Regions from separate parts of the Pantoea sp. E2023-21 genome, predicted to be linked through region 1. Evidence: riboswitches for the same ligand, from Rfam matches in the RefSeq annotation. Region 1 holds a riboswitch; the other holds the start of a gene.
The links. A riboswitch is a leader RNA that binds a small molecule or an ion and turns the genes downstream of it on or off. The one in region 1 is predicted to bind thiamine pyrophosphate.
Positions count from the first base shown of each region.

Region 2: it holds a riboswitch for thiamine pyrophosphate, as region 1 does, so the genes downstream of both, thiM (hydroxyethylthiazole kinase) here and thiB (thiamine ABC transporter substrate binding subunit) in region 1, are expected to answer to the same signal.

Region 1 covers NZ_CP195344.1:3,952,335-3,957,172, forward strand. The annotation lists gene thiP (thiamine/thiamine pyrophosphate ABC transporter permease ThiP) at 1-1,562, opposite strand, end outside; gene thiB (thiamine ABC transporter substrate binding subunit) at 1,562-2,548, opposite strand; TPP riboswitch at 2,595-2,690, opposite strand; gene sgrR (HTH-type transcriptional regulator SgrR) at 2,828-4,489, opposite strand; gene ACRQ84_RS18430 (MFS transporter) at 4,744-4,838, shown strand, end outside.
Region 2 covers NZ_CP195344.1:1,798,302-1,803,139, reverse strand. The annotation lists gene ahpF (alkyl hydroperoxide reductase subunit F) at 1-1,268, shown strand, start outside; gene ACRQ84_RS08535 (hypothetical protein) at 1,337-1,540, opposite strand; TPP riboswitch at 1,764-1,858, shown strand; gene thiM (hydroxyethylthiazole kinase) at 1,892-2,677, shown strand; gene thiD (bifunctional hydroxymethylpyrimidine kinase/phosphomethylpyrimidine kinase) at 2,674-3,474, shown strand; gene fbaB (class I fructose-bisphosphate aldolase) at 3,622-4,674, shown strand; gene ACRQ84_RS08515 (GntR family transcriptional regulator) at 4,817-4,838, opposite strand, start outside.

The sequences.
Region 1 (4,838 bases):
GGTAATTTTTCCATCAGCGTAAAGAGGAGCAAGCAGAGTAACAGTAGCAGCAGCGCGGTGACGGCACCGTCCGCGCCGCGATAGGCGCCAATCTGCTGGAACAGATAGAAAGGCAGCGTGCGGAAATCGGCGCTGCCAAACAGCGCGACAACGCCGAAATCACCGATCGACAATACGCAGGCAAACGCCAGCGCTTGAGCAAGTGGGCGTTTCAGCGCGCGCAGTTCAATCAGTCGCAAGCGGTTGAAACCCGCGATGCCGAGTGAGGAACACAGCTGGCTGTATCGGGCGCTGATATCACGCATCGGATTCTCCAGCACTTTCATGGCATAGGGAATGGCAATCAATGCGTTGGTGAAGATCACCAAGCCATCGGCGCGCTGTGGCAGCCCGATGGTGGCGTTGAACAGCAGGAAGAAACCGCTCGCTAGCACGATGCCCGGCATCGCCAGAATCAGCATGCCGCTCATCTCCATCGCCTGCGCGGCGATCATATTCTGCCGCTGACGCAGTTCGCGACTGCTCCAGAGCAGCATCATGGTCAGCACCACACAGAGCACCCCGGCACCCACGGCGATACGCAGCGAGGTAAAGGTGGCTTGCCAGAGCGCCGCTTGTTGTAGCGCACCGGCGACGCCGCCGCGCAAACCATCCACCACCACCGCCGCCAGCGGTGGTAATAGCAGCAGCAGCGCCAGGCTAATCAATACAGTATCGGCAACGCGCGCATGCCATGAATCCTGCGGATCGCGCCAGCCACGAATGCTTTGGCTGCCAGTGGGAATGGCTTTGCTAAAGCGCTGGCTCAGCAATACCAGTAGCAAGCAGCAGCCGAGCTGTAACAATGCCAGTAGCGCCGCGCGACCTGGATCGTAATCGAAATTCAGCGCCTGATAGATTGCCAGTTCCAGCGTGGTGGCCTGCGGACCGCCGCCCAACGCCAGCACCGTGGCGAAGCTGGCGAAACAGAGCATAAAGATCAGCGCCGCTGTGGGCAAAATCTGACGGCGTAGCCACGGCCACTCCAGCAAACGAAATAGATTCCAGCCGCGCAGGCCAAGTTGGGCGGCGACTTGCCGCTGCTCGCCGGGAATGCTCTCCAGCGCTTGCAACAGCAGGCGCGTCGCCAGCGGCAGGTTAAAGAAGACGTGCGCCAGTAGAATGCCCTGCAGGCCGTACGGCGAAAAGTGGTAGTCAAAGCCGAGGGCCGCGCACAGTTGCGCCAGCCAGCCGCTGCGACCGTAAACGCTAAGCAAGCCAAACACCGCCACCAGCACCGGTAGCACCAGCGTCATGGCGCACAGGCGCAGCAACAGATTGCGGCCAGGGAAACGGCGACGATAGAGCGCGCGTGCCAGCAGAATCGCGGGCAGCACCGACAGCAGCGCTGAGAGCAACGCCTGCTCAAACGAGAACAGCAGCACATGATGCAGATAGCTGTCGTCGAGCAGCGCGCGCCAGTCGGTGGCCGGTGCAACCATCACCAAGGCGCCAAACGCCAGCAGCGCTACCGCGCACAGCAATAGCGCGGTGAGCGAACCGGGAATTAACCAACCTGGCATTAGCGGCTAACGGCGCGTTGCCATGCGCTGATCCATGCGGCGCGATGGTTGGCCACGTCGGCTGGCGTGAATTGCAACGCTTTAGCGGGCACCTGTAGCGCTTGATAACCGGCAGGGAGATCGCTTTTGATGACGGGATACATCCAGTTGCCGGTGGGAATGGTCTGCTGGAAGGCAGGAGAAACCATAAACTGCATGAACTGCTGCGCCAGCTTGGGCTGTTTACTGCTGGCGAGTTGTGCGGCAACTTCCACCTGCAAATAGTGGCCTTCGCTGAATTCGGCCGCGGCGTAGTTCTCTTTCTTCTCTTCGATGATGTGATAAGCCGGAGACGTGGTGTAACTCAACACCAGATCGCCTTCGCCTTTCAGGAACAGGCCGTAAGCTTCGCTCCAGCCTTTGGTGACGGTAACGGTTTTTTGTGCCAGCTTCTGCCATGCGTCAGGCGCGTTCTCGCCATAGACTTTCTGCATCCACAGCAACAGGCCAAGGCCCGGCGTGCTGGTACGTGGATCTTCATAGATCACGCGCCATTTTTCCGGGCTTTCGACCAGTTCTTTTAGGCTTTTGGGCGGATTCTTCAGCTTGTTTTTATCGTAGACGAAGGCAAAGTAGCCATAGTCGAACGGGATGAAGGTGTCGTTATGCCAGCCATCCGGCAGCTGCAAAGCGTGTGTATCGACGCTGCTTTTAGCAAACAGGCCGGTTTTCTCTGCCGCCTGCACCAGATTGTTATCCAGTCCCAGCACCACATCGGCTTTGCTGTTTTTGCCTTCCATGCGCACGCGATTGAGCAGTGACACGCCATCTTCCAGCGCCACGTACTTCAGCTCGCAGTCGCACTGCGCTTCGAAGGCTTTTTTCACCGCCGGGCCGGGACCCCAATCGGCAGAGAATGAATCGTAGGTGTAAACGGTCAGAATCGGTTTGGCTGCGAAAGCCGGTACAGCAACCAGCAGCAACACAGGCAGAACTTTGTTTAACACTTTGCGCTCCTTGAGGAGAAGATAAGTTGAGTCGCAAAGGATCTGAGGAGTGATACATCTCAAATCCCTACGCCGGTATTAGCCGGATCAGGTTCGACGGGTTTCTCTCAGCCCTGACATCAAGGCACCCCGTTGAGAACGGCTCATTCTAGTCATTTATAGGACAGCGTGAAAGGATCATGGGCCGGAAGTCTTGTTCCATTCTGCTCGGTGTGCATGAATGCGTACCCTACGAAACCGCGTTCTTTAAACGTAGGGTCGCCATTTATGGTCACCTATTTACAGCTCCGGCGGTGCAAACCAGGCCGATTTGAAATCAAACCAGCCGAGTGTATTCAGTCGCACGCCCCGCATACTGCGTTGACCTTCCAGCAGCAGCCAATGATGAAAAAGAGGGTGCAGATAGTCGCTGTCGATCAATTGTTTGCTCCATTCAGCAAGGGGTAAATCTTTCTGCCGCCAGCGCGCCGCATCGCCTTGCCAGTCAATCGGGATGCAGTGATGCATCAGCGGTAGCTCGAACAGTTGGGCGAATAGCGCGTACTCAAGCGGCAGGGTAAAGTTGACGCTGCCTAGCCAAATGTCACTTTCGCTTTTGCCTTCAAACCACACTTCGTAGCTCACCTCCCGCGTGATTAACTCCACACCGTGCTGTGCCAGCAGCGGGCGCAACGCGTTGGCGATGCCTTCATGCTCGACGTGATGGCTATACCAACTCAGCGTTAGTTGGGTTAATCCTGCCGGTTTGTCGGCAGGTGTGAGATCGCGGCGATGGTGCCAGCGCGGCAGCAGGCCATAGGCCGGGAACCAGTAACGCTGATAGCCAACGCCAGCATGATTTAATAAGGCGATGGGGTTGAACAGATAGCTCACCCAGCGGCGGAAATGCGCGTCGCGGCCCAAGGCAGAACGCTGATCGAACAGCAGAAAATAACAGCCTTCTTCCAGTCGACTCTCTTCCGATTTTTCATCCGCGGTTTCGCCCTGCAGTTTTACCCCGGCATACACCAGTTCATCGCTGATCTCGGGTAGCACCCAAATCGACACATCATCAATCAGCGCGCGATAGCCAAAATAGTCATCAAAGGCGGCAATTCTCAGCTGTGTCTGCTGATTACGCTCCACGCTGTAAGGCCCGGTGCCAATCGGCTGGCGAGAAAACTGACGTAGGGTCGGCCATTCGCGCGGTAGGATCATCGCGCTGACGCTTGCCAGCAGCCATGGTAACCAATCGTCGGGCTGACTAAGATGGATATCCAGCGTCCAGGGCGCGGGCGAATGCAGCTTTTCGATATGTGAAAACAGCGGCTGGCTGCGCACGCGTTCCAGTGAGGCAATGACATCGTCAATCTCCAGTTCACGGCCATGGTGAAAACGAATCGCCGGGCGTAGAAAGAAGCGCCAGTGCAGCGGTGAGGTTTGCTGCCAGTGATGCGCAATATCGGGCTCGATTTCCCCCTTTTCCTCATTTATACGCATCAGACCGTTGAAAATTTGCCTCGCCAGATGGGTTTCTGAACGGCGCAGCGGCGAACCGGGCAGTAGATTAGGCAGCGGACGATAATAAAGCACGCGCAGGATGTGTTTGCCTTGCCGAAAGCTACGGCCTAAATGTGCCGCGATCATCTGGCGCACCTGATTTTTATCGCCCACTAACTGTACTAGCTGATCGATACGATCCTGCTCCAGCAGATCCTCGGCACGCTGTTGCTGGAGTGCCAAGCCGGTGTAGCAGAAACTCAGCATTGAGCGCTTGCCACGTCCCGCTTCCGCTTGCCAAATCAGCCAGCCTTCACCTTGCATGGCGTTGAGCAGGTTACGCATATGCCGACGCGAGCAATGCAGCCGTTCGGCCAACGCGTTCAAGGTCGTTTCCTGATCCTGGCCCTGGCAGCTTTGCCATAAGCGGATGAATTGCTGTTGCAGACGTGCAGAGGACATAAAAGGGGAACTCCTTCTCAGAATCGCTCAGTTTTTCCTGCCTCATATTAGAGGCATACTGCCCGGCAATGGAAGAGCGGGAGGCATTCAGCAATGAATGGCGCTCTAACAGCGGTTCCGCCAATGTGGAACCTTTTCTGAGTAGGGTGCATTTTCACCGCCAGCAGCGCTTTATCTGCTGGCTTTTTTCGTTTTGCTGTAGAATCTTCTACCCTCTTTTCTCTACCCATTTTTAACCGCAAAGGGATTTCTGCATGAAATCGCTGTTAACGCGCCAACGCCGCGTCAATCCGGTCTATCTCTCATTTATGGCTGTGTCGTTTATGACCGGCGTGGCCGGTGCATTACA
Region 2 (4,838 bases), 1.9 Mb from region 1:
CTTCGAAAGAAGCGCAAAGCCTGCTGGATCAGGTTGTGGCGCTGGAAGGCGACTTCCACTTCGAAACGTATTACTCACTGTCGTGCCACAACTGTCCTGACGTGGTACAGGCGCTGAACCTGATGGCGGTGCTGAACCCGCGTATCAGCCATACCGCGATTGACGGCGGTATGTTCCAGAACGAAATCACCGAGCGCAACGTGATGGGCGTGCCGGCCGTGTTCCTGAACGGTAAAGAGTTCGGGCAGGGTCGTCTGAGCCTGGCGGAAATCGTCGGTAAAGTAGACACCAATGCCGATAAGCGCGCGGCGGAAGAGCTGAATAAGCGTGATGCCTACGAAGTGCTGATCGTCGGCAGCGGCCCGGCGGGCGCAGCAGCGGCCATCTACTCGGCACGTAAAGGTATTCGTACTGGCCTGATGGGCGAGCGTTTCGGTGGCCAGGTGTTGGATACCGTAGATATCGAAAACTATATCTCTGTGCCGAAAACGGAAGGCGCTAAGCTCGCCGGTTCTCTGCGTGCCCACGTTGATGATTACGACGTGGATGTGATTGATACCCAGAGCGCCATCAAGCTGATTCCAGCGGTGAAAGAGGGCGGTCTGCACGCGATTGAAACGGCATCTGGCGCAGTATTGAAATCTCGCAGCATCATCATTGCCACCGGCGCACGCTGGCGCAATATGGGCGTGCCGGGTGAAGAGCAGTATCGCACCAAGGGCGTGACTTACTGCCCACACTGCGACGGTCCGCTGTTTAAAGGCAAACGCACCGCGGTCATTGGCGGCGGTAACTCTGGCGTGGAAGCGGCTATCGATTTGGCAGGCATTGTTGAGCACGTTACGCTGCTGGAATTTGCCAGCGAAATGCGCGCCGACAAAGTGCTACAAGACAAACTGCGCAGCCTGAAAAACGTCGATGTGATTCTGAATGCACAGACCACCGAAGTGAAAGGCGACGGCAGCAAAGTCACCAGCCTGACGTACATCGACCGTAATAACCAGACCAGCCACGAAATCGCGCTGAGCGGTATCTTCGTGCAGATTGGTTTGTTGCCAAATACCACCTGGCTGGAAGGTGCGGTTGAGCGCACCAAAATGGGCGAAATCATCATTGATGCCAAGTGTGAAACCAGCCTGAAAGGCGTGTTCGCGGCCGGCGACTGCACCACGGTGCCGTACAAGCAGATCATCATCGCCAGCGGTGAAGGCGCGAAAGCCTCACTCAGCGCCTTTGATTATTTGATTCGTACCAAACCGGCTGAATAAGTTTTTGCGATAGCCACGCAACAGCCCTGCAATCTGTGTTGCAGGGCTTTTTTTATATATGGATGTTGCTAACCCAACCAGCGTTTTGCTTCGGCATCACTGATATCGCGGTAATACACCTTGTTCAGATATTCGCCGCATCGTTTACAACGCGCTTCAATGTGAGTGGAAAAATAAGTTCTGCCGGTGGGAGAAATCGCGCCCTTGCGGGATATTTGGATGTTGTGCCATTTATGCGCATGTGGAATAAAGCTGAAGAATTTTAATTTCATTATCGCTACCGGAATCGAGTGGGCGGGGTTTCTCTTCAAATCCGGAGGGCTATTAGGCCGTTTTTTGCGCAAAATGAGCTTGATATTTATCAAGTTGAAATGAGTCTTGTCTCAAATGATTGGTTTTTAATTGGCACTCAACAGCGCCACTTTCATCACATCGGCTGATTTACAAGCTTCAACGCTGCCATTATCCTGTCTGCGGCATGAAGCAACACCTGCATGCTATGACTCGGGGTGCCCCTGTAAACAGGGCTGAGATACACCCGCTGACCTGATCTGGATAATGCCAGCGTAGGGAAGTCAGATGCCTGACCGCATTCGCCTTCTTGATCGCCGGTTGGGAGCCTTATGAAAAAGCCTGACCTTCTTTCCCCTGCGCAACTCGCGCACTCACTGCAACTGCTGCGTCAGCAAGCGCCACTGGTGCACTGCATGACGAATGACGTGGTGCAAACCTTTACTGCCAATGTGCTGCTGGCGCTGCAAGCCTCGCCTGCGATGGTGATCGATCCTGAAGAGGCGGCACAATTTGCGGGTTTTGCCGATGCGTTATTGATTAACGTCGGCACGCTAACGCGCAATCGTCGTGATGCCATGTTAGCGGCGGTGCAAGCCGCGCAAAGCGCAGGCACGCCGTGGACGCTGGATCCGGTGGCGGTCGGCGCATTAACGCTGCGCACCGCCTTCTGCCAACAGTTGCTGAGCCTGCAACCGGCGGCGATTCGCGGTAATGCTTCAGAAATTCTCGCCCTGGCGAACCAGGCAAGCGGCGGACGCGGTGTGGACAGCCTGCATCAGGCGGATGCTGCGCTAAGTGCGGCCCAGCAACTGGCAGGTGATTACCAAACCGTTGTAGCGGTTACCGGTGAAGTCGATTACGTCACTGACGGTGTGCAAACGCTGGCCATTCCCGGTGGCAGTCCGCTGATGACGCGCGTGGTGGGCACAGGTTGCGCGCTGTCGGCGGTGGTTGCCGCCTTTAGCAGCTTACCGGGCGATCGCCTGCAACATGTCGCTGCGGCCTGCCGCGTGATGTCGCTGGCCGGTGAGCTGGCCGCGCGTAAAGTCGAAGGGCCGGGCAGTTTTGTCGCCGCGTTCCTTGATACGTTGTGGACGCTGGAGGTGAATGCATGAAACGCATCAACGCGTTAACCATTGCTGGCACCGATCCGAGCGGCGGCGCGGGTATTCAGGCCGACCTCAAAGCCTTTTCCGCGCTGGGCGCTTATGGCACCAGCGTTATCACTGCGCTGGTGGCACAAAACACCTGCGGCGTGCGGTCGGTCTATCGCATCGAACCTGATTTCGTTGGCGCACAACTCGATTCGGTGCTGGATGATGTGCGCATCGATGCCGCTAAGATTGGCATGCTGTCAGAAACCGCGATTGTCGAAGTGGTGGCCGAGCGGCTAAAACGGGCCCGTTTGCCGTTTGTGGTGCTGGATACGGTGATGATCGCCAAAAGCGGCGATGCGCTGCTGTCGCCGGATGCGGTAGCCAGCGTGCGCGAATTGCTGCTGCCGCAGGTGTCGCTGATCACGCCAAATCTGCCGGAAGCCGCCGCGCTGTTGGGACGCGTGATGGCGCAGGATGAGAAAACCATGTTGCAGCAGGGCGATGCACTGCTCGATCTTGGCTGTGAAGCGGTGCTGATGAAGGGCGGACATCTTAGCGATGCCGAAAGCCCGGATTGGCTGATTACCCGCGACGGACGTCAGCGCTTTACCGCGCCACGTGTTAACACGCGTCACACGCATGGTACGGGGTGTTCGCTGTCGGCGGCGCTGGCCGCATTGCGTCCGCGTCATGATGATTGGGTGACGACGGTGGCAGAAGCCAAAGCCTGGCTGCAGCAAGCGCTGCTGCACGCCGATTCGCTGGAAGTAGGAAAAGGCATTGGGCCGGTGCACCATTTCCATCAGTGGTGGTAGGGCGTAACGCCAGATTGCCGCTTTTTCATTGCGCATCCGTCTGAAAAATGGAGTCAGCAATTTGCCTGCCTGGTGCATTCCGGTCCAGGCTGTTGGGGGCGAATCGGCAACGGCCGGTTCCAATCCAGCCATTTATCAGGAGCGAACATGACGGACATCGTACAGTTATTGGGCAAAGAAGCGGACAGCCTTCTTCAACATCGCTGCATGACTCTTCCAGCGGATAGCCTCTATTTACCCGGCGCGGATTATGTCGATCGCGTCATGATCGACAACAATCGCTCTCCCACCGTATTACGCAATATGCAAACGCTGTACAACACCGGACGTCTGGCGGGCACCGGCTATTTATCGATTCTGCCGGTCGATCAGGGCGTTGAGCACTCAGCGGGCGCCTCCTTTGCCGCCAATCCGGCCTATTTCGATCCGAAGAATATTGTTGAGCTGGCGATTGAAGCCGGCTGTAACTGCGTGGCATCCACCTATGGCGTGCTGGCCTCGGTGGCACGCCGCTATGCGCATCGCATTCCGTTTATGGTGAAGCTAAACCATAACGAAACCCTGAGTTATCCCACCCAATACGATCAGACGTTGTATGCCAGCGTTGAGCAGGCGTTCAATCTGGGCGCGGTGGCGGTTGGCGCAACGATCTACTTCGGTTCTGAACAATCGCGTCGGCAGATCGAAGAGATCTCGGCAGCCTTTGAACGTGCGCATGAGCTGGGCATGGTGACGGTATTGTGGGCTTATCTGCGTAATGATGCTTTCAAGAAAGAGGGCGTTGATTATCACGCCAGCGCCGATTTAACCGGCCAGGCCAACCATCTGGCGGCCACCATCGGAGCGGATATCGTTAAGCAGAAGATGGCGGAAAATAACGGTGGCTATAACGCGGTGAAATTTGGTCATACCGATGAACGCGTGTATAGCAAACTGACCACAGAAAACCCGATTGATTTGGTGCGTTACCAGTTGGCGAACTGCTATATGGGACGTGCGGGATTGATTAACTCTGGCGGTGCATCGGCCGGAGAAACCGATATCGCGGAGTCGGTGCGTACCGCCGTGATTAACAAACGTGCTGGCGGCATGGGGCTGATTCTCGGGCGTAAAGCGTTTAAAAAGTCGTTGAAAGAGGGCGTGCAGCTGATTAATGCGGTGCAGGATGTGTATTTGTCAAAAGACGTTACCATCGCTTAAATGTGAGAAAGGTCGCCATGAATGGCGACCCTACGTTCACAGAGCTGGGTTATCGTAGGGTGCGCATTCATGCGCACCTGCATAACCAGGCAATTAATTGCTTAAGTGAGCTGCATTACGCCATGAATGGCGAGCTCTCAAATTAAGGCGCTTCAAACCACTCG